DNA from 3 places in the Micromonospora yongxingensis genome. Region 1 is predicted to be linked to each of the others. Evidence: riboswitches for the same ligand, from Rfam matches in the RefSeq annotation. Region 1 holds a riboswitch; each other region holds the start of a gene.
What was found. A riboswitch is a leader RNA that binds a small molecule or an ion and turns the genes downstream of it on or off. The one in region 1 is predicted to bind S-adenosylmethionine.
Positions count from the first base shown of each region.

Region 2: another riboswitch for S-adenosylmethionine. It lies ahead of thrC (threonine synthase); the one in region 1 lies ahead of ACTWLT_RS17185 (hypothetical protein).
Region 3: another riboswitch for S-adenosylmethionine. It lies ahead of ACTWLT_RS01370 (aminotransferase class V-fold PLP-dependent enzyme); the one in region 1 lies ahead of ACTWLT_RS17185 (hypothetical protein).

Region 1 is NZ_JBQXEO010000013.1:421-6,281, reverse strand. Features, by position in the region: gene ACTWLT_RS17195 (TetR/AcrR family transcriptional regulator) at 1-105, shown strand, start outside; gene ACTWLT_RS17190 (oxidoreductase) at 901-1,740, shown strand; SAM riboswitch class IV at 2,099-2,219, shown strand; gene ACTWLT_RS17185 (hypothetical protein) at 2,247-2,849, shown strand; gene ACTWLT_RS17180 (TRM11 family SAM-dependent methyltransferase) at 2,800-3,804, opposite strand; gene ACTWLT_RS17175 (hypothetical protein) at 3,797-4,684, opposite strand; gene ACTWLT_RS17170 (hypothetical protein) at 5,403-5,861, shown strand, end outside.
Region 2 is NZ_JBQXEO010000001.1:269,862-275,722, forward strand. Features, by position in the region: gene ACTWLT_RS01260 (alpha/beta fold hydrolase) at 1-838, shown strand, start outside; gene ACTWLT_RS01265 (ABC transporter permease) at 838-1,734, shown strand; gene ACTWLT_RS01270 (DUF4232 domain-containing protein) at 1,724-2,383, opposite strand; gene ACTWLT_RS01275 (ArsR/SmtB family transcription factor) at 2,691-2,996, opposite strand; gene ACTWLT_RS01280 (DMT family transporter) at 3,088-4,071, shown strand; SAM riboswitch class I at 4,092-4,227, shown strand; gene thrC (threonine synthase) at 4,239-5,525, shown strand; gene ACTWLT_RS01290 (GNAT family N-acetyltransferase) at 5,837-5,861, shown strand, end outside.
Region 3 is NZ_JBQXEO010000001.1:293,699-299,559, reverse strand. Features, by position in the region: gene ACTWLT_RS01390 (AI-2E family transporter) at 1-823, opposite strand, end outside; gene ACTWLT_RS01385 (GroES family chaperonin) at 929-1,267, shown strand; gene ACTWLT_RS01380 (hypothetical protein) at 1,361-1,528, shown strand; gene ACTWLT_RS01375 (PrsW family intramembrane metalloprotease) at 1,541-3,022, opposite strand; SAM riboswitch class IV at 3,045-3,165, shown strand; gene ACTWLT_RS01370 (aminotransferase class V-fold PLP-dependent enzyme) at 3,212-4,477, shown strand; gene ACTWLT_RS01365 (FUSC family protein) at 4,498-5,733, opposite strand; gene ACTWLT_RS01360 (HD domain-containing protein) at 5,839-5,861, shown strand, end outside.

The DNA of each region.
Region 1 (5,861 bases):
GACCAACTGGTGGCCAGTGCTGCCCATCAGTTCCCCGACCTGGCGCCCCCGCAGGCGGCCGACGTCGTCGTGGACACGTTCCTCAACGGCCTCGGCAGAGCCTGACCCTCGCCCGCGCCCGAGGAGGCGCAGCCGCGCGGACACCTCGGCGGCGACCCGCCCCGACGCTGTTGGCGGCGGGTGAACGCCAGGGCCCTGTCCCCGCAGGCGCTCTTGGCAATGGGGTCGGCCTGCGGATTCGAATTGGGCGTGCGGCCCGTCGACCGTGTCGACGCCCAGGGCGCAGTTGCCTGGCACCACCAACCGTCGCGCATGTGGCTGGCGCAGCCTTCGCGGGGGCCCGCCGGCCCGGTGTCCGGCATCAAGTTGATTAGCCGGCACGAACCGGAGTTCTCGGTCGTCATGCCTCGCCCCTTGGCATCCTGAACCGTCCAGCGGCCGGCACAACAAATGCTCCTCAAAGAGGTCTGCCGCGTCCAACAACCTTTTGCTGTCGCAGCCACAGTCTGATCCTGTTGTCGCTTTCCATTGCCATGAAATCGGCGCCTCGTCGAAAGCGCGTCAGGGTGAGGTGGGCGTCGGTCGCCATGGGACTCCGGGTTAGCCGACCTCGCCACGTACGGCTTGTCCCATGGTTGCGACGACCTGCTCGGCGCGATCCAGCGCTGCGGGCGTCGGGAACGGGCGGCGCGCTGGGGGAATCACCAGGGCAGCCGCCAATATGAGACCTATTGCGCGTGCCAGGGCAAGAAAGTAGCGCACTTTACCCAGCTCAGTGGGGGTCACAGGAGCAGCCTGTAACTGCTACAGGAAGCGAGTGTTGGACGATCCGCGCGCCGGTGGTGAGGATGGTTCTCGCAAGCAGTTACAGAGAACCGGCACCGATCAGGAAGCAAAGACATGACAGATCAGACCCAGGGCCGCGTGTGGCTTATTACAGGATGCTCAAGCGGTTTCGGCCGTGAGATTGTGCGCGCCGCAGTGGCGGCGGGTGACCGGGTGATGGCGACAGCGCGCCGTCCCGAAACTCTTCAAGACCTTGCCGATCTCGGCAACGGGCAGGTCAGCACCTGCGCTCTGGACGTCACCGATCCCGACTCGATTCAGGTCGCGGTAAAGTCGACGCTGGCACTATTCGGCCGGATCGACGTCCTTGTCAACAACGCCGGATTCCTCATGATGGGCGCCGTCGAGGAAATCACCATGCAACAGCTGCGCGAGCAGATGGAGGTTCTGTTCTTCGGCGCCGCCGAGACAACGAAGGCTGTACTGCCAAGTATGCGCGAGCGGGGCAGCGGAACGATCGTGCAGATGAGCTCGATGGGTGGACAGACAAGCTTCCATGCCTTCGGGGCCTACCATGCCGGAAAGTTCGCCCTGGAAGGCTTGTCACAGACACTGGCGGGAGAAGTCGCCCCACTTGGGGTGCGAGTCCTGATGGTGGAACCGGGATCATTCCGCACCCAGATCAACAGCAACAAGACCGAGTCATCGGTCATCGACGCCTACAGTGGGACCGCCGGGGCGTTCCGCAGCTACGTCAACGCGATGCAAGGCTCCGAGGAAGGCGACCCCGCCAAGGCCGCGGCTGCCATTGTCACCGCGGTTGACAGCGACAATCCGCCCCTTCGACTCGCGCTGGGTGGTGACGCGGTCGACGGGCTCCGCGCCGAGCTCGAATCGCGTCTAGCCGACCTGACCGCTTGGGAAGAGCTGAGCCGGTCGACCGCAGCGTCCTGACACGCTGTGCGTGTGGCTGAGCCTGGCCGGCTTGATTCCTACTGCCGGGCCGGGGTTGTCGGACTCCCGGTCTAGGTTTCCGCGTTCCTGCGGCCGGACGTGCTCTGTACGTCCGGCCGCAGGAACGCCGAGCGCCTGACCATGCCCCACAACGCGGTCGGCCTCTGGGTTTGGATGACCCGGTGGCGCGGTTGGCGTACCCCAGATCATGAGCTGACCCGGGAAGTCGCCGACCTGCTTGCCCGGCTCCGAATCACCGCCGACGGATAGTTCGGCCATCGCCGACCGCCGTCGGCTCAGGTCTCCGTCATGTGTTGCCCGGGTTGCTCTCGACATCGCTGATCTTTATGCTCCTGGGCGTCAAGAGTGGTCAGCGTCAAGCCTCCCGGCTTGCTGACCCGGCAACCGCGCCACCCGCGCACGGTGCCTCCGGGGGAAGACCAGGCCGGCCGCAAGCTGCGGTACGGCAAGAGCGGGTGCCTCGGGCACCGGAAGGCGAGTTCACCGTGCCATTCGGAGAGCTGGACCTGGCTGCTTTCGCGGTCTGCCTGGCCTGCGGGCACCTCCGCGATGGCGCGCCGCGCGGGCAGCGGTGCCGCTGCCAGCCGCGTACGCCGGAGTGGGAGCAGCAGTGGCAGGGGCAGGACATCTCAAGTGACCTCGACCTGTGCGTGTTGTGCGTCCGAGACACGGTGACCACCCGAACCCGGTGGTCGTGGCTGGCCTGCGAAACCTGCCGACACGTCTCGCAGGTCGTCGGGGAACGGTACGGCCACCGCGCCGCACTGCCGCTGGGCCGGCACTCGCTCATGAACGGCGACGTGGTCCAGCCGCAGACGGCCACGACCACCGAGGTCGCCGCCTCGCTGGTGGCCTCCGTGCGGCGTTGCAACGGGCTGCGCGAGTGGCAGCAGGTGGAGTTCGACCGGCTCGCCGAGCCACTTCGCGTGGCCGCTTCGAGCGTGCCGCTGACCGAGTGGCAGCGAAGATGGCCGCCCTCGCTCGGAGCGAGCGTCGACGCTTTCGACCGCTACGGCGTCATGCCGGTCCCCCACGACCTCAGCAGCCTCCGGCAGGCCCAGACCGAGTTCCTGTCCACCGCTCGTTGATCGCCGGTCCGGGCAGGACCTTTGTGAAGATCAGGACATCCTCGTGGGTGATCAGGTGCAGCGGGCTACCGGCAGCGCGTGCCTTCCGTACGGCTTGGAGTTGGAAGAACGACGGTCGGGCAACGAGCTGCCCGTCGCGGACTGCCGCCAGGAGGGCCACGCACCGCTCGGTCGGTACCAGGCCCGCGCGGACGCCGGCGGCGATGACGGCGGAGGGCAGGTCGACAAGCTGACCGTTTTTGCGCCACGGCCGGGCGGTGACCACCACGGTGCCGCCGGGGCGCAGCAGGTCGGCGCAGCCGGCGAGGATCTGCGCGAACCCGTCGGTGAGGCCGGTGAGGTCGCGGTACGCGAGGTTGCCCTTGTCGGTGCCGTCGTTGTAGGCGTTGTCGAACTTCGCCACCCCGTCGATGCCGGGCCGGACAAGGCCGTGGACGGTAGGCCCGTACGGCGGTGAGGTGACCACGAGGGCGACCTGTCCGGTGAGTGCGGCCGGTAGCAGGGACCGCAGCCGGGTGGCGTCACCGCGAAGGACGGAGCCGCGGCCGGTGGCGCCCTGGGTGTGGGCGTGGCTGATGTTCGCATCAGCGATGTCGGACCAGCGAGATTCGTACTCCACGCCGATGGCGTCGCGGCCGGCGTGCACGGTCTCGACGAGGGTCGTGCCGATCCCGCACATTGGGTCGAGCACGAGGTCGCCGGGCTGGGTGTAGGCGTGCACGGCGTGGGCGGCGATCGCTGGGAGCATCCGGGCAGGGTGCTTGACGGACTCGGCCACGTACCGGCCGCGGCGTTGCACCGGACCTGTCTGTTGGGCGGTGGCCCACACCGACAGACCGTCAATGTGCCGTTCGCCGTCGGCTCGGTGGCGGCCCTCGTAGGTGCGATGCTGTCCGCTGGCGGCGCCGGTCGGGATCGGCTCGTCCGGGCCGGAGTGGTGGGAATACTCAGCCACGGTTGCCACCACCCTTCCGCCGGGCGTGGGGTGCGGAGATGTGGTGCTGGCTGAAGACGAGCAGGTCGGCGTGCACCCGCAGGTGCGACACCGCCCAGTCCTGCTCGCCGGCCTGCTGGGCGAGGGTGAGCAGTTCCTCGTCGGTGAGGTGGTAGACGAACGCGTCGCCGTCGGTGTCCGCAGCGACGGCGACGATGTGCTGCAGGTAGCCCAGGCCGACCGACGCGGCGGCGGTGGCGACCGGGGTGAAGTCCTCGGGCTGGGAACTGGTGGTGGGGACGGTGACGACGAGGACGAGGCAGCCGCCGGGGCACAGCAGCCTGGCGCAGGCGGTCAGTAGCCACGCCAGCCGGATCCGGTTGGTCGTGTCGGTGGGGTCGAGGGGCCAGCTGGCTACGACCAGGCTGGTCGCCTCAGCCAGGGATGCGGAATTGGGTGCGGCGGGGGCCGTGGCGCTGGGCAGGTCGGTGTCGGTGAGGTCGTCACCGAACCAGGCGCTCATGTCCGGCAGGTCGCCGTCGTGGGAGAGGGTGGCTGGGTCGGGGCGGCCCGGCGGAGTGGCGGGTCCGATGATCAGGCTGGACGCGTCGGTGAACCAGCCCGGGTGGTGCCGGCGGCCGCCCGTGCGGCAGACGGCTGCCAGGGCGTGGTCGCCGGTAAGGTCGACGACCACCTCACCGGGGCGGCTGTAGGCGGCCACGAGCCGGTAGGCCAGTCGGGCGCCGACGCTGCGGCCGGCGTCGGTCTCGGTACGGGCGGTGCGCCACACGGTGACCGGCACCGGCGGGTCGCCGGCGATCAGGTCGATCAGGGTCGGGTCGACATCGTGCGGGTCGGCCGGGCGGGCAGGGTCGGGGCGGTGCGGCGTGTGCTCGCTCATGTGGTGTCGGCTCCGCGCCGCGCCGTGGTGCGCTGACATCCTCAAACCGGCGCTTGTCAGCTCTAGCGGAGACCCCTCGATCTGACAGAGGACTGACAGTGCCGTCTGCGGAGCACTGTCGCGGTCCGCGACGTCGGTCGCCCCGGTGCTGTCAGAGCAGCGCCGCACCGGCGTGGCCGGCACTGACAGAGCGTGGCCCGCTCCGTGACAGATGCCCGCGCGGCGCGCGCGCTGTCATGCCATGTCGGCGAGGACAGCGCCGCGGCGTCGTGTCATCCGGGACGGTGTCACTGCCAGCCGCGGTCCGTGGCCGGGGTGTCGCCGTGACCGACAGGGGTGCCACCCGCGTCGCTGTCCGACCGAGGCTGTCTGACAGTGGGCAGCTGTCAGACGCAGTCGCGGTGGCCCGCTCGTCCGTCAGGCCACTGTCAGACGCTCATGGCGAGCTCGACCGGGCTCCCCAGGCCTGACGACACCGGGCCCGCCAACAGCGACATGCAGGTATCTACTCGCAGGTCAGCGGCGGTTTGTCAGACCGCCGTCAAGGCCGGCGCCGGGTGTCGTCAGGTGGTCGGGCCGGCGCGGACAGCGCGTCGCCGAGATTATGGCCTGCGCTGTCAGAGGGCCGTGAGGTTGTCGTGGCGCAATCGGTGCCATCACGCCTAGGCGAACGCGCCCAGCGGATCCTCGACGACTTTCTCTGACATGGAGTGTGGACATGAGCGTGTCCGAGCAGGACTGGCCCGACTCCCCGCTGGACGCTGTCGACGCCGCCTTCACGGCGCTGACGACCGGCCCCCAGCCGATGACACTCGACATGGACGCTCTCGGACCCGACACCGGCCTTCCGGCCGGTGTCATGACACTCCCGGCGCTGCGTGACTGGCTCCTGGATCGTCCCCGTGCCTACGCGGCGCGGGACGCGGTGTGGCGGGACCTGGTGCGCCGTGCCCGCCTCGACGGCCCGTCCTGGGTGGTTGTGGCGGTGGCGATGGCGATGCCCGCGCTGCGGCGTCACGCCGGCCGCCTTCATTCTGGTTGGTCCGGTGACGGCGCCGACCTCGACGCGGAAATCCTCACCGGTTTCCTCACCGCGCTGCGCGACCGCGTCGACCTGGCCAAGCCCGCCCCGTATGCGGCGTTGTGCATGGCGGCCTGGCGGGCCGGGCACGAGTTG
Region 2 (5,861 bases), on a different contig from region 1:
CCCGGGTCAGGTGGTGGGCCTGCTCGGGCCGAACGGCGCGGGCAAGACCACCACCCTGCGGGTGCTGATGGGGCTGACCCAGCCGACCGCCGGGGAGATCTACGTCTTCGGCCGCCGACTGGTGCCCGGCTCGCCGGTGCTCTCCCGGATCGGCGCGCTGGTGGAAGGGCCCGGTTTCCTGCCGCACCTGTCCGGCCTGGACAACCTGAAGGCGTACTGGCGGGCCACCGGACGCCCGTGGGAGGACGCACAGTTCGACGCGGCCCTGGAGATCGCCGGGTTGGGTGACTCCGTACACCGGAAGATCAAGAACTACAGCCACGGGATGCGCCAGCGCCTCGCCATCGCCCAGGCCATGCTCGGTCTCCCCGAACTGCTGGTGTTGGACGAGCCGACCGACGGGCTCGACCCGCCGCAGATCGCCGAGATGCGCCGGGTGCTCCAGCGGTACGCCACGGACGGTCGGGCGGTGCTGGTCTCCAGCCACCTGCTGGCCGAGGTGGAGCAGACCTGCACGCACGCGGTGGTGGTCAACAAGGGCCGGATCGTGGCGTCCGGGCCGGTGGAGGAGATCGTGGGCGAGTCGCCCAGCGTGCTCTTCGACGTCACCGATCCGGTGGCGGCGCGGGCGGTGCTGGACCGGCTGCACGGGGTCCGGGTGTTGCCGGAGAGCGACGGCCAGTTGGTGGTCGACACCAACGGCACGGCCCGCAGCGAGGTGGTGGCCGAGCTGGTGCGTGCCGGCATCGGAGTGGACCGGGTGGTGCCCCGGCGGCGCCTGGAGGACGCGTTCCTCGCCCTGGTGGGCGAGAACTCTCGGGGAAGCGGTGACCGGTGATGGCTGGTTCGTCCGTCGAGGCGCCGGTGGGCGTCGCCGACCCGTCCGGTGCGGCCCGGGGCTACCGGCCGTCGGCCACAATGCCGTTCGGCGCGGAGTTCCGCCGCCAGGCGTCGCGGCGCCGGACCCAGCTGGCGCTCGGGTTCATGGTGCTGCTGCCGCTGATCATCCTGGTCGCCTTCCAGTTCAACTCCGGCGGCGACGACGACAACGGCAACAACGAGTTCGCCAGCCTGGTCGACCTGGCCACCTCCAGCGGGCTCAACTTCACCCTGTTCTCGATCTTCGTGTCGGCATCGTTCCTGCTGGTGGTGGTCGTCGCGCTGTTCTGCGGCGACACGGTGGCCAGCGAGGCGAGCTGGGGAAGCCTGCGGTACCTGCTGGCGATCCCGGTGCCCCGGGCCCGGCTGCTCACCGTGAAGCTGGTGGTCGCGCTCGCGTACTCGGGGCTGGCCCTGTTGCTGCTGGCCGGTACCGCCCTGGTCGCCGGCACCCTCCGGTACGGCTGGTCGCCGTTGCGGAGCACCGTCGCCGCCGAGCTGGAGCCGACCGAGGGGTTGCTGCGGCTACTGGCGGTACTCGGCTACCTGGCGGTCGTTCTGCTGGTGGTGGCCGGTCTGGCGTTCCTGCTGTCGGTGACCACCGACGCCGCGTTGGGCGCGGTGGGCGGCGCGGTGCTGCTGTGGATCCTGTCCAGCATCCTGGACCAGATCACCGCCCTCGGTGCGCTGCGTGACTTCCTGCCCACCCACTTCAGCACCGCCTGGCTGGGGCTGCTCTCCACCCCGGTGCAGACCGACGACGTGGTCCGCGGCTGCATCTCGGCGATCAGCTACGCGACGCTGTTCTGGGGGCTGGCCTTCTGGCGCTTCACCCGCAAGGACATCACGTCGTAGCTGGCGGCCTCACAGCCGGCTGCACCGGTGTGGACGGGTCGTCCTTCTTCCAGGCGCTGACGCCGATCCGGCCGGTGTTGCCCACGTCGATCGGGCCGTCCGGGTCGACGTCCTCGGCCGGCTGCCCGGCAGCGGGGGCGACCCGCAGGTACGTCCCGTTGGTGGCCACCACGGTCGAATCGGTGACCAGGTTGCGCCAGAGGACGGTGGCGACGGCCCGTTCACCAGGACCGAGGACGACCTCGCGGGGCGGCTGGTCGAAGCCAGCGGTGATCTCCTTCGCCCCGGGCAGCACGCGCAGGATGATCGGCTTGCGGTCCTCGTCCAGCACGCGCAGCGACGGGTGTCCCTCGATCCGGTAGGGGCGGTCGCCGCAGTTGACCAGCTCCAGGCCGAGTGCGCGCAGCCCCATGGCGGCGTCCGATCCCCTCGACCGGATCCGCACGCCCGACTCCGGGCACCAGAACGGCGGGCTCACGTACGCCGAGGGCGTCGGACTGGGCGCGGTCGTGCGCCCGGGCGGCGGGCTCGTGGCGTCCCCGGCCTGGCCTCGGTGGTCGGCGGGAGCACAGGCGCCGAGCAGGAGAGCCGTCGCGACCGCCGCGCCGGGGATCGTGCGTCGCCGTGCTGCCGTGCCTCGCGAAATCACCCGCCGATCATCGCTCACGTCAGCGTCCCGCCGCCGTCCGGCCCGGCTCCGGGTGCAACCTTTGGAGCTGAATCGTCTGGGACATCGCTCGCCTGGTGATCCGCTTCCGCGCGGCCGTCGCGGTGTCCCAGTCACCTGGACGCGCAACATCGCTGACCCGGAGTGGATCATGCGAGCGAGGCGGCGTGGCGGGTCGGGAACCCGCTCCGGTGCCCTGGCGATGTCGCAAACGATTCAGCTCTAGAGCACGGTGCCCAACGGTGCGCAGCGCGAGGACCGTCGCCGCGCGAGCGAGCCTGACATGGCGTCAGGCAGGGGTGCGGGGGTCGAGGAGGGCGTTCAGCAGGCCGGGGTAGAGGCGGTCCAGCTCGTCCCGGCGGAGCCGGACGTAACGGCTGGTGCCGGCGGCCCGGGTGCGGGTCAGGCCGGCCTCGCGCAGCACCTTGAGGTGGTGGCTGCGGGTCGCCTTGGAGACGCCGAACTCGAAGGTGCCGCAGGAGCGCTCGCCGCCCTCGGCGAGAGCCCGCACGATCTGTAGCCGCACGTCGTCGGCGAGTGCGGCCAGCACGGCGGTGACCGGTACGTCGGCCAGATCGGGTTCGTGCGGCTCCATGTGACCAGTGTAACCGTTGTTCGACAATCGTCGAACATCCCCCTAGGGTCGGTGTCGTTGGTTCGAAGATACTCGAACATTGGAGCTGACGATGCGATCCCGTGCCGCCGCCTTTCCGCTGCTGGCCGCGCTGAGCTGGGGAGTGATGTTCCCCGTGCTGGCCAGCGCGCTGACCCGGGTGGACCCGCTCAACCTGACCACCGCCCGCTACCTGCTGGCCGCCCTCGTCCTGGTCACCATCCTGCTGCTCCGCGAGGGCGCCGGCGCGCTGCGACTCGGCGGTCGGGCCGTCGAGGTGGCGGTGCTCGGTGTGGTCGGCTTCGCCGGATTCAACCTGCTCACCAACCTGGCGCTCGAACACGCGGCCCCGCAGCAGATCGCCCTGTTCGTGGCCACCACCCCGGTGATCACCCAACTGGTCCGCTGGGCGCGCGACGGCGTACGCCCGAAGCCCCTCCTGCTGGTCCTCTCCCTGGTGGCGCTCCTCGGCGTCGGACTGGTGATCACGCGCGGGAGCCTGACCGGGCTCGGTCAGTTCGGCGTCGGCGGGCTGATGATGATCGGCGCGGTGCTGGGCTGGGCCATCTACACCCACGGTGCCGGCCGGTTCGGCACCTGGTCCCCGCTGCGCTACACCACCCTGACCGCCGTCGCCGGCACGGCCGCCATGCTGGCCGCGAGCGTGCTCGCCGACGGCATCGGATGGCAGCACGCGCCGGCCGCCGCCGACCTCGTGGCGGTCGCCCCGCAGTTGGCGTACGCCGTGATCGTGGCCGCCGTCATCGCGGTGCTGGCCTGGAACACCGGCGTGCAGCGGCTCGGAGCCGCCAACGCCGCCCTGTTCATGAACCTGGTCCCGGTGACCACGTTCGCGGTGCAGATCGCCCGCGGCTACCGGCCGGAGCCGGTCGAGCTGGTCGGGGCCGCCGTCACCATCGCCGCGCTGGTCGCCGCGAACCTCGCCACCCGGGTCCGCAGCGGCGCCCCGTCGCTGCCCCAACCGACCGCGGTCACGGACCCGGTGGCGGTGGTCGACCCCGTAGCCGCGGTGGCCACAGCGCGCGGCGTTGCCTAGACTCGACGGCACAACTGCATACCTCATCCAGAGGGGCTGAGGGATACGGCCCGACGACGCCCCGGCAACCACCCCGCGCGCTCACCGCTGAGCGACCCGCGGGGCAGGTGCCAATTCCGTCCCCGCCGCACCGTGCGATGCGGGGAAAGATGAGAGGACTCCTCGACATGACGTCGACGTTCGCCGCCTCCGGCATCGACACCTCCGCCAGCCCCGCCCGCGCCCTGGTCTGCCGCGCCTGTTCGGCCCGCTACCCGCTCGCCGCCCAGCACGCCTGTTACGAGTGTTTCGGGCCGCTGGAGGTCGACTACGACACCGCCGCCCTGGCCACCGTCACCCGTGAGCAGATCGAGGCCGGCCCGGACAACATCTGGCGGTACGCCGCGCTGCTGCCCGCCGGCCAGGAACCGTCCACCCGGGTCACCCTCAACCCGGGGCTCACCCCGCTGGTGGCGGCCCCGCACCTCGCCGCCGAACTGGGCATCACCGCGCCGCTCTGGGTCAAGGACGACAGCGCCAACCCGACCCACTCGTTCAAGGACCGGGTCGTGTCGGTGGCGCTGACCGCCGCGAGGGCGCTCGGCTTCAACCGGTTCGCCTGCGCCTCCACCGGCAACCTGGCCAACTCGGTGGCCGCGCACGCCGCCCGCGCCGGGGTGCCCTCGGTGGTCTTCATCCCCAGTGACCTGGAGCAGGGCAAGGTCATCACCACCGCGGTCTACGGCGGCGAGCTGGTCGCCATCGACGGCTCGTACGACGACGTGAACCGGCTCTGCGGCGAGCTGGTGGAGACCGACGAGTTCGAGGACACCGCGTTCGTCAACGTCAACGTCCGGCCGTACTACGCGGAGGGCTCCAAGACGCTCGGCTACGAGGTGGCCGAGCAGCTCGGCTGGCGGATCCCGGCGCAGGTGGTCATCCCGATGGCCAGTGGCGAGCTGCTCACCAAGATTGACAAGGCGTTCTCCGAGCTGGTCGAGATCGGTCTGGTCGAGGCGCCGGCCGGCGGCTGGAAGGTCTTCGGCGCCCAGTCCGCCGGCTGCAACCCGATCGCCACGGCCCTGCACGCCGACACCGACACGATCACCCCGGTCAAGCCCACCGGCATCGCCAAGTCGCTCAACATCGGCGACCCGGCCGCCGGCCTCTACGCCCTGGAGGCCGTCCGCCGCACCGGCGGCTGGATGGAGTACGCCGACGACGACGAGATCCGCGCCGGCATCCGCCAGTTGGCCCGGACCACCGGCGTCTTCGCGGAGACCGCGGGCGGCGTCACCGTGGCGGTGCTGCGCAAGCTGGTCGAGTCCGGTCGGCTCGACCCGGCGGCGGAAACCGTCGTGTTCAACACCGGCGAGGGCCTGAAGACCATCGACGCGGTAGCCGGGCAGGTCGGCCCGACCCACCACATCAAGCCCTCCCTCCGCGCCGCTCGCGACGCCGGCCTCCTCGGCTGACCGCACCTGACCGCCGCGACGGGTCAGCGGGCTCGACGGACGAGGGAGGATCACCCGGAAGGGGGATCAGGCCGATCCGCCGGGTAACTGGCTTTTCGCGTTGAGTGTGGAAAACCCGCCGCTCTGGACTTGACGACAGGAACCGGACGGCGCAAGATGCTCCGTGCGGGAGGGCATTTCGCCGAAGACTTTTGAAGTTCTTGCGACCCAACGCCGGAGGCGTTGTGCGAGTGCCCCTCCCGACCACGTCCGATCGGGCCAGCGAAATAATTCGCTGGCCCGATCGTTTTTCCCGGTGCACGCTCGGCGGCATGAGCATCACCATCGCGTCGTTCG
Region 3 (5,861 bases), on a different contig from region 1:
GCCGGACCAGGAAGCGCCAGATCCGGTTGCCGTCGCGCAGGAAGAAGAACGTCGCGAAGAGCACCAGGATGGCGCCGGTCAGCACCTCGGCGAGCGTCGCGGCGGTGCTCAGCGCGCCGCTCGTGAGATCGCGGGTGTTGTTTTCGATCCAGCCCTGCGCCTCGTCGATGTAGCGGTCGAGCTGGGTGTCGGAGAGGTGCAGGGGGCCCGTCTTCAGCCAGTTCTGGATCTGCCGGACGCCCTCGGAGGACTTCTCGCTCAGCTCCGGCACCCCCCGGATGAACTCGTTGACCACCAGGGTGAGCGTGCCGATCACCGCTGCCAGGCCGCCGACCAGCACCACCGCCGTCGCCAGCGAGCGGGGCAGCCGAGCGCGCAGCAGCCAGCCCACCGCCGGAGCGAGCAGCGCCGAGAGCAGCAGCGCGACGGCCAGCGGGATGATCACGATCTTGACCGTGCCGACGATCCGGAGCAGCGCCCAGGCCACCACGCCGATCACGATCAGCCGCCAGCACCAGGCGGCCGCGATCCGCAGACCGTGCGGGACGTCCGCGTCGTCCCGGCTGGAGGTCGAGGTGTGCACATCCGCGGGAGGTTCCGCGCCGACGACCGTGGCCGTCGGTGACGCGGCCGGCCCAGGGGCGGCGGGCGAGGCCACCCGGGCGGGCTCCGGAACGTCGTTCGACTCGCTCCGGTCGGCCCGAACCGACTCCCGTCCTGACTGGTAGGCGCGGCGCAGTCGTCCGCGTACCCGCTCGAAGCGGCTCAAGCGCACCTCCTGGCAGAAGAATCGGTCCGCCCACGGCGACAGGTCGGACAGCATACGTCCGTCTCCGACACCGTAGGGCAGTTCCGCCACACATTGCCCGGGTCACCTCGCGCGTAACCACAGGCGGACGGCCGCCGCCGACACGGTAGCGTCTCCGGCGTGACCGCCGACCAGGATCTCGACGCCGGCCTGCCGATCCGCCTGCTGCACGACCGGGTGCTGGTACGCATGGAGGGCAGCGAAGGCGAGCGCCGCTCCACCGCAGGCATCGTCATCCCGGCCACCGCCGCCGTCGGCAAGCGCCTCGCCTGGGCCACCGCCGTCGGGGTGGGGCCGAACGTCCGCGCCATCGTCTCCGGCGACCGGGTGCTCTTCGACCCGGACGACCGCTCCGAGGTCGAGCTGCACGGCCGCGGATACGTGCTGCTGCGGGAGCGCGACGTGCACGCCGTGGCCGCCGAGCGCATCGAGAACGACTCCACCGGCCTCTACCTCTGACAGCTCCCCCGGCCACCCGCCCCCGGCGGCACGCCCGTTTGTCCCGGCGCACGACGGGAAGCCATCCGGCGACCGTGGCCCTGGGGAGGGACGATGCCGGTATTCGTGAAGAAGCTGTTGGCCTGGGGCAGCGTCGCGTTCCTGATCTACTTCATGGCGTTCCGGCCGGACGGCGCCGCGCAGATGTTCAAGGCGATCGGCGCGGCGCTGGTCGCCATGGCCCAGGGCCTCGGTGACTTCCTCACCACCCTGATGACCTGAGCCGCCGGCGCGTCAGGGTTGACCGGGCGGCCAGGGCGCCGCCGGCCGCAGGCCCTGCCAGCCGGACGGCGCGTACCCCACGGGGGGCGGCGGCGCGGCCAGCACCACCGGGATCGGCACCACCGGCTCGTCCGGCGCGGCCACCGGACGCTGGGAACCGTCCGGGAAGCGCAGGTGGTAGCGACTGCCGTCCCAGACGCCGACCGGAGCCTGCGGGTCCCGACCCACGAAGAACGACCGGTACGAGGTGATCGCCTCCAGCAGCTCCCGCTCCTCGCGGGCCGTCCGCTCCAGGTCGGCCGGCTTGCGGTCCAGGCCGCGCAGCGTCCCGTCGCGCAGCAGGGCCAACCGGGTGGCGGCGAACTGGTACCCCCGCATCGCCCGCACCCCGGCGTCCCCGGCCACCCGGCGCGCCCAGGTACGGGCCGCGTGCCGACGGCCCAGGCTGCTCAGCGAGGCCACCTCGGGCGGGCTCAGCCAGCCGGCGCGCACGTAGTCCGGCAGCGTCCGCTCGGTGAGCCGCCCCTCCCACGCACGCAGCCACACCGCCAGCCCCACCATCCCGAAGAACACCGGCACCATCAGGCCCAGGAAGCCGTACAGCATGATCACCGCTTCGCCGGTGGCCTGGGTCAGCGTGGGCAGCAGGTTCCAGGTGCCGTGCAACATCATCGCAAGCAGCAGGCCGGCGACCGGAGCGAGCACACGGACCCGACGGTCGGCCGTCCGGGCCGCGACACCCAGGCCCACACCGGTCATCGAGGTGAAGAGCGGGTGGGCGAACCCGAACAGCAGGATCCGGACGATGAAGATGGCGATGACCTGCTGGGTGCCGGTGGCCGGGCCGTACCGGTCGGCACCGGCGGCGTAGCCGTACCCGCCCAGGTAGAGGATGTTCTCCACCATGGCGAAGCCGACCGCGGAGAGCCCGCAGTAGACCAGGCCGTCGGTGATCCCGGACCACTCACGGCGACGGAACACCAGCAGCAGGATCGGGCCGAGGGCCTTGGTCAGCTCCTCGATGAACGGCGCCACCAGCACGCCGGTGAGGGCGGCCGGCAGCCCCCAGTCGTCGAACCGCGCGGCGGCGAACTCGTTCACCGTGAGCGAGGCGGCGGTGGAGACGAACGCTCCCCAGGCGAAGCAGAAGATGAGGTACTTCAGCGGCTCCGGCTCGTAGCGGTCCAGCCAGAGGAAGCAGGCGACCAGCACCGGCACCGGCAGGATGGCGGCGACCACCCCGATCAGCAGCGCCCGTACGCCGAGCGACTGGCCGAGCGTGAAGACCATGAAGACCGCGCACGCGGCGATGAAGAGCACCACCCCGGCCAGCACCAGGAACCGCCGCCAGCCCAGTCGGCGCAGCGGCATCCGGGGCGCCTCGCCGGCGGACGGAGCCGCGGGCGTAGGCGGCGACGACGGCAGGGGTGCACCGGGCGGGGTGTCGGCCATGCGGTCAGCGTAGCCATCCGCCGCCGGCTGGTTCGGTCGCATCGGCAGCGCTATGCTGCCAGCAGGTCACGAGCGCCAGCGTCAAGCCCCGGCTTGCTGGCCGGCAACCCTCGTCGAGTTCGCGGTGGGGTGCCCCGGGTGATGACCGGGCCCAGCCCGATCGGCGTGCTGGGCAAGCGCGGACCCCGTCCCGACACCAGACCCGGGGTCCCTGACCCCGGAGGTTCCGGCGTGTCCGTCACCCTCGCACCCTCGCTTCCCATCCCGTCCGCCGTCGCGTCCGCGCCGGCGCCGCTCGACGTGCTCGGCGTGCCGGGCGAGATCAACCTCGACTACGCGGCCAGCGCGCCGTGCGCGCGGGCCGCCGCCGACGCGGTGGCCGAACTGCTGCCCTGGTACGCCAGCGTCCATCGCGGTGCGGGTGCGCTGTCCCGGCACTGCACGCTGGCCTACGAGCGTGCCCGGCAGACGGTGGGCGACTTCTTCGGCGCCCGCGCCGACGATCACGTGATCTTCACCCGCAACACCACCGACGCGCTCAACCTGCTGGCCCGGGCGGTGCCGGCCGGCACGACGGTGGTCACCTTCGCCGGCGAGCACCACGCCAACCTGCTGCCCTGGCCGCGCGGCTCGGTCCGGCTGCCGGTGCCCAGCGACCCCGCCGGGGCGGTACGCGCCCTCGCCGCCGCCCTCACCGAGCTGCGCCGGGACAGCAACCCGGCGCAGCCGGTGCTGGTCGCGGTGACCGGAGCGAGCAACGTGACCGGCGAGCGGTGGCCGGTCACCGAACTGGCCCGGGTGGCCCACCGGCACGGGGCACGGATCGCCCTGGACGCCGCGCAGCTCGCCCCGCACGCCCCGGTCGACCTGCTCGCGCTCGACGTGGACTACGTGGCCGTCTCCGGCCACAAGCTGTACGCGCCGTTCGGCGCCGGCGTGCTGATCGGCCGGGCGGACTGGCTGGACGCCGCGCCTCCGTACCTGGCGGGTGGGGGTGCCACCAGCCACGTCGGGCCGGCCACCCACGACGTGACCTGGGCGACCGGGCCGGCACGGCACGAGGGCGGCACCCCCAACCTGGTCGGCGCGGTGGCGCTGGCCGCGGTGTGCGCAGCACTGGACGACGCGGACCGCGCCGCGCTGGCCGCCCACGAGCAGGCGCTGCTGGCACGGCTGCGCACGGGCCTCGCCGCCCTGCCGCACGTGGTGGAACTGCGCACCTTCGGCCCGGACGCGCCCCGGGTCGGCATCGTCTCGTTCGTGGTCGCCGGGTGGGACTCCGCCGAGGTGGCCGCCCGGCTGGCCGCCGAGCACCGGATCGGGGTGCGGGACGGGCTGTTCTGCGCCCACCCGCTGGCCCGGCGGCTGCTCAGCGAGGCGGCGGGGCGTACCGGCCGGCGGGACCTGCCGCCCACCGCGCTGCGCGCCAGCCTCGGCCTGGGCAGCACCCAGGCCCAGGTGGACCGGCTGCTCGCCGCGCTCGCCGCGTTGGGCTAGGCCGGCACGACGCGCCCCGGTCAGCCGACCGGCGGAGCGGTGGGGGGCTTCGGCCCCTCGCCCGGCTCGGCCGGTTCACCCATCGGCCGCTCCTGCTCCCCGAAGGCGGTGCGGATCCACCGGTTCGCCTCCTCCTGTTCGATTCCGGAGGCCACCAGCAGGTCACTGGCCGTGGTCCGGATCTGGGCGATCACCACGCTGCCCGAGAAGCCGACCCCGGCGCCGTACGCCCGGCCGGCCTCGCTGACCGCCCGCAACGACCGTTCCCGGGCCTTCTCCGGCTCCTCGCCCGCGGCGAACTCCTGCTTGAGCAGCCGGACCGATTCGGCGAGGTGGCCGATCCCGTCCGGCATCGGGTCCGGCACCGGTTCCTCGTCCTCGATCAGCGTGACGGACCGGCGGATCAGCGTGCCGCTGTTGCGCATGGCCCGGTCGATCGGCTCGGCGGCCTCCGCGTAGTGGGTCAGTTCGTCCCGCCGGTGCCAGCGGGCCGGGGAGAGGGTCGCGGTCTCCTTGGCGCCCTCGATCGCCTCGGCCAGTGTGGCCAGCTCCTCCTTGTTGTCGCGCAGCCGCTCGAGCGCCCGCTGGACGGTGGCGCGGTCCCGTTTGCGCAGCCCGTCGGCGGTCATGTCGAGTTGGGCGGCGAGCAGGTCCAGCGCCGGCCGGGCGGCGCGATTGATCACCCGGAGCGGGTTCAGTGGCAGCAGCACCGCAGTCACCAGCAGCGCGATCCCACCGCCGAGGAACGCGTCCACGAAGCGTGGGATCTCCAGGTTCTGGGTCGACGGGCTCAGCGTGACGATCAGCACCGCCGTGGCCGCCGCCTGGATGACGATGGCCACGCTGGCCCCGGCGAAGATCGTGAGCAGGATCGCGACCGTCACCACCAGGCCGAGCTGCCACGCCCCGGTGCCGAGCAGGTAGATCAGGAGGTCGCCGATGGCCACCCCGATGCCCACCCCGACGATGAGTTCCACGGTCCGTCGGAACCGCTGGCCGACCGACGCGGCCAGCGTGCCGACCGCGGAGATCGGCGCGAACACCGGCTGCGGGTTGCCGAGCAGCCGGTGCGAGATGAAGTACGCCAGCCCGGCCGCCAGCCCGGCCTGCACGGCCAGCCCGCCAGCCATCCGCACCCGGTGCAGCCGGTCGTGCAGGGTGGCTCGGCCGCGGTGCCGCAGTTCCTCGGTGGCCTCCGCGATCCGGGCGCCGTCGACGTCCACCAGTCCTTCGCGCAGCGGGGTACGCCGCACCATCGGAGGTCGCTTGTCCCGGGCCACAGCCATGGGCGCGACTACCCGTGCCGGGGCCGCTGAATCCTGCCGTTCCCGCGCTGCGGCCGGATGCGGCAGACTCGGGCGGTGACCGATCTGCTGGACCGGTG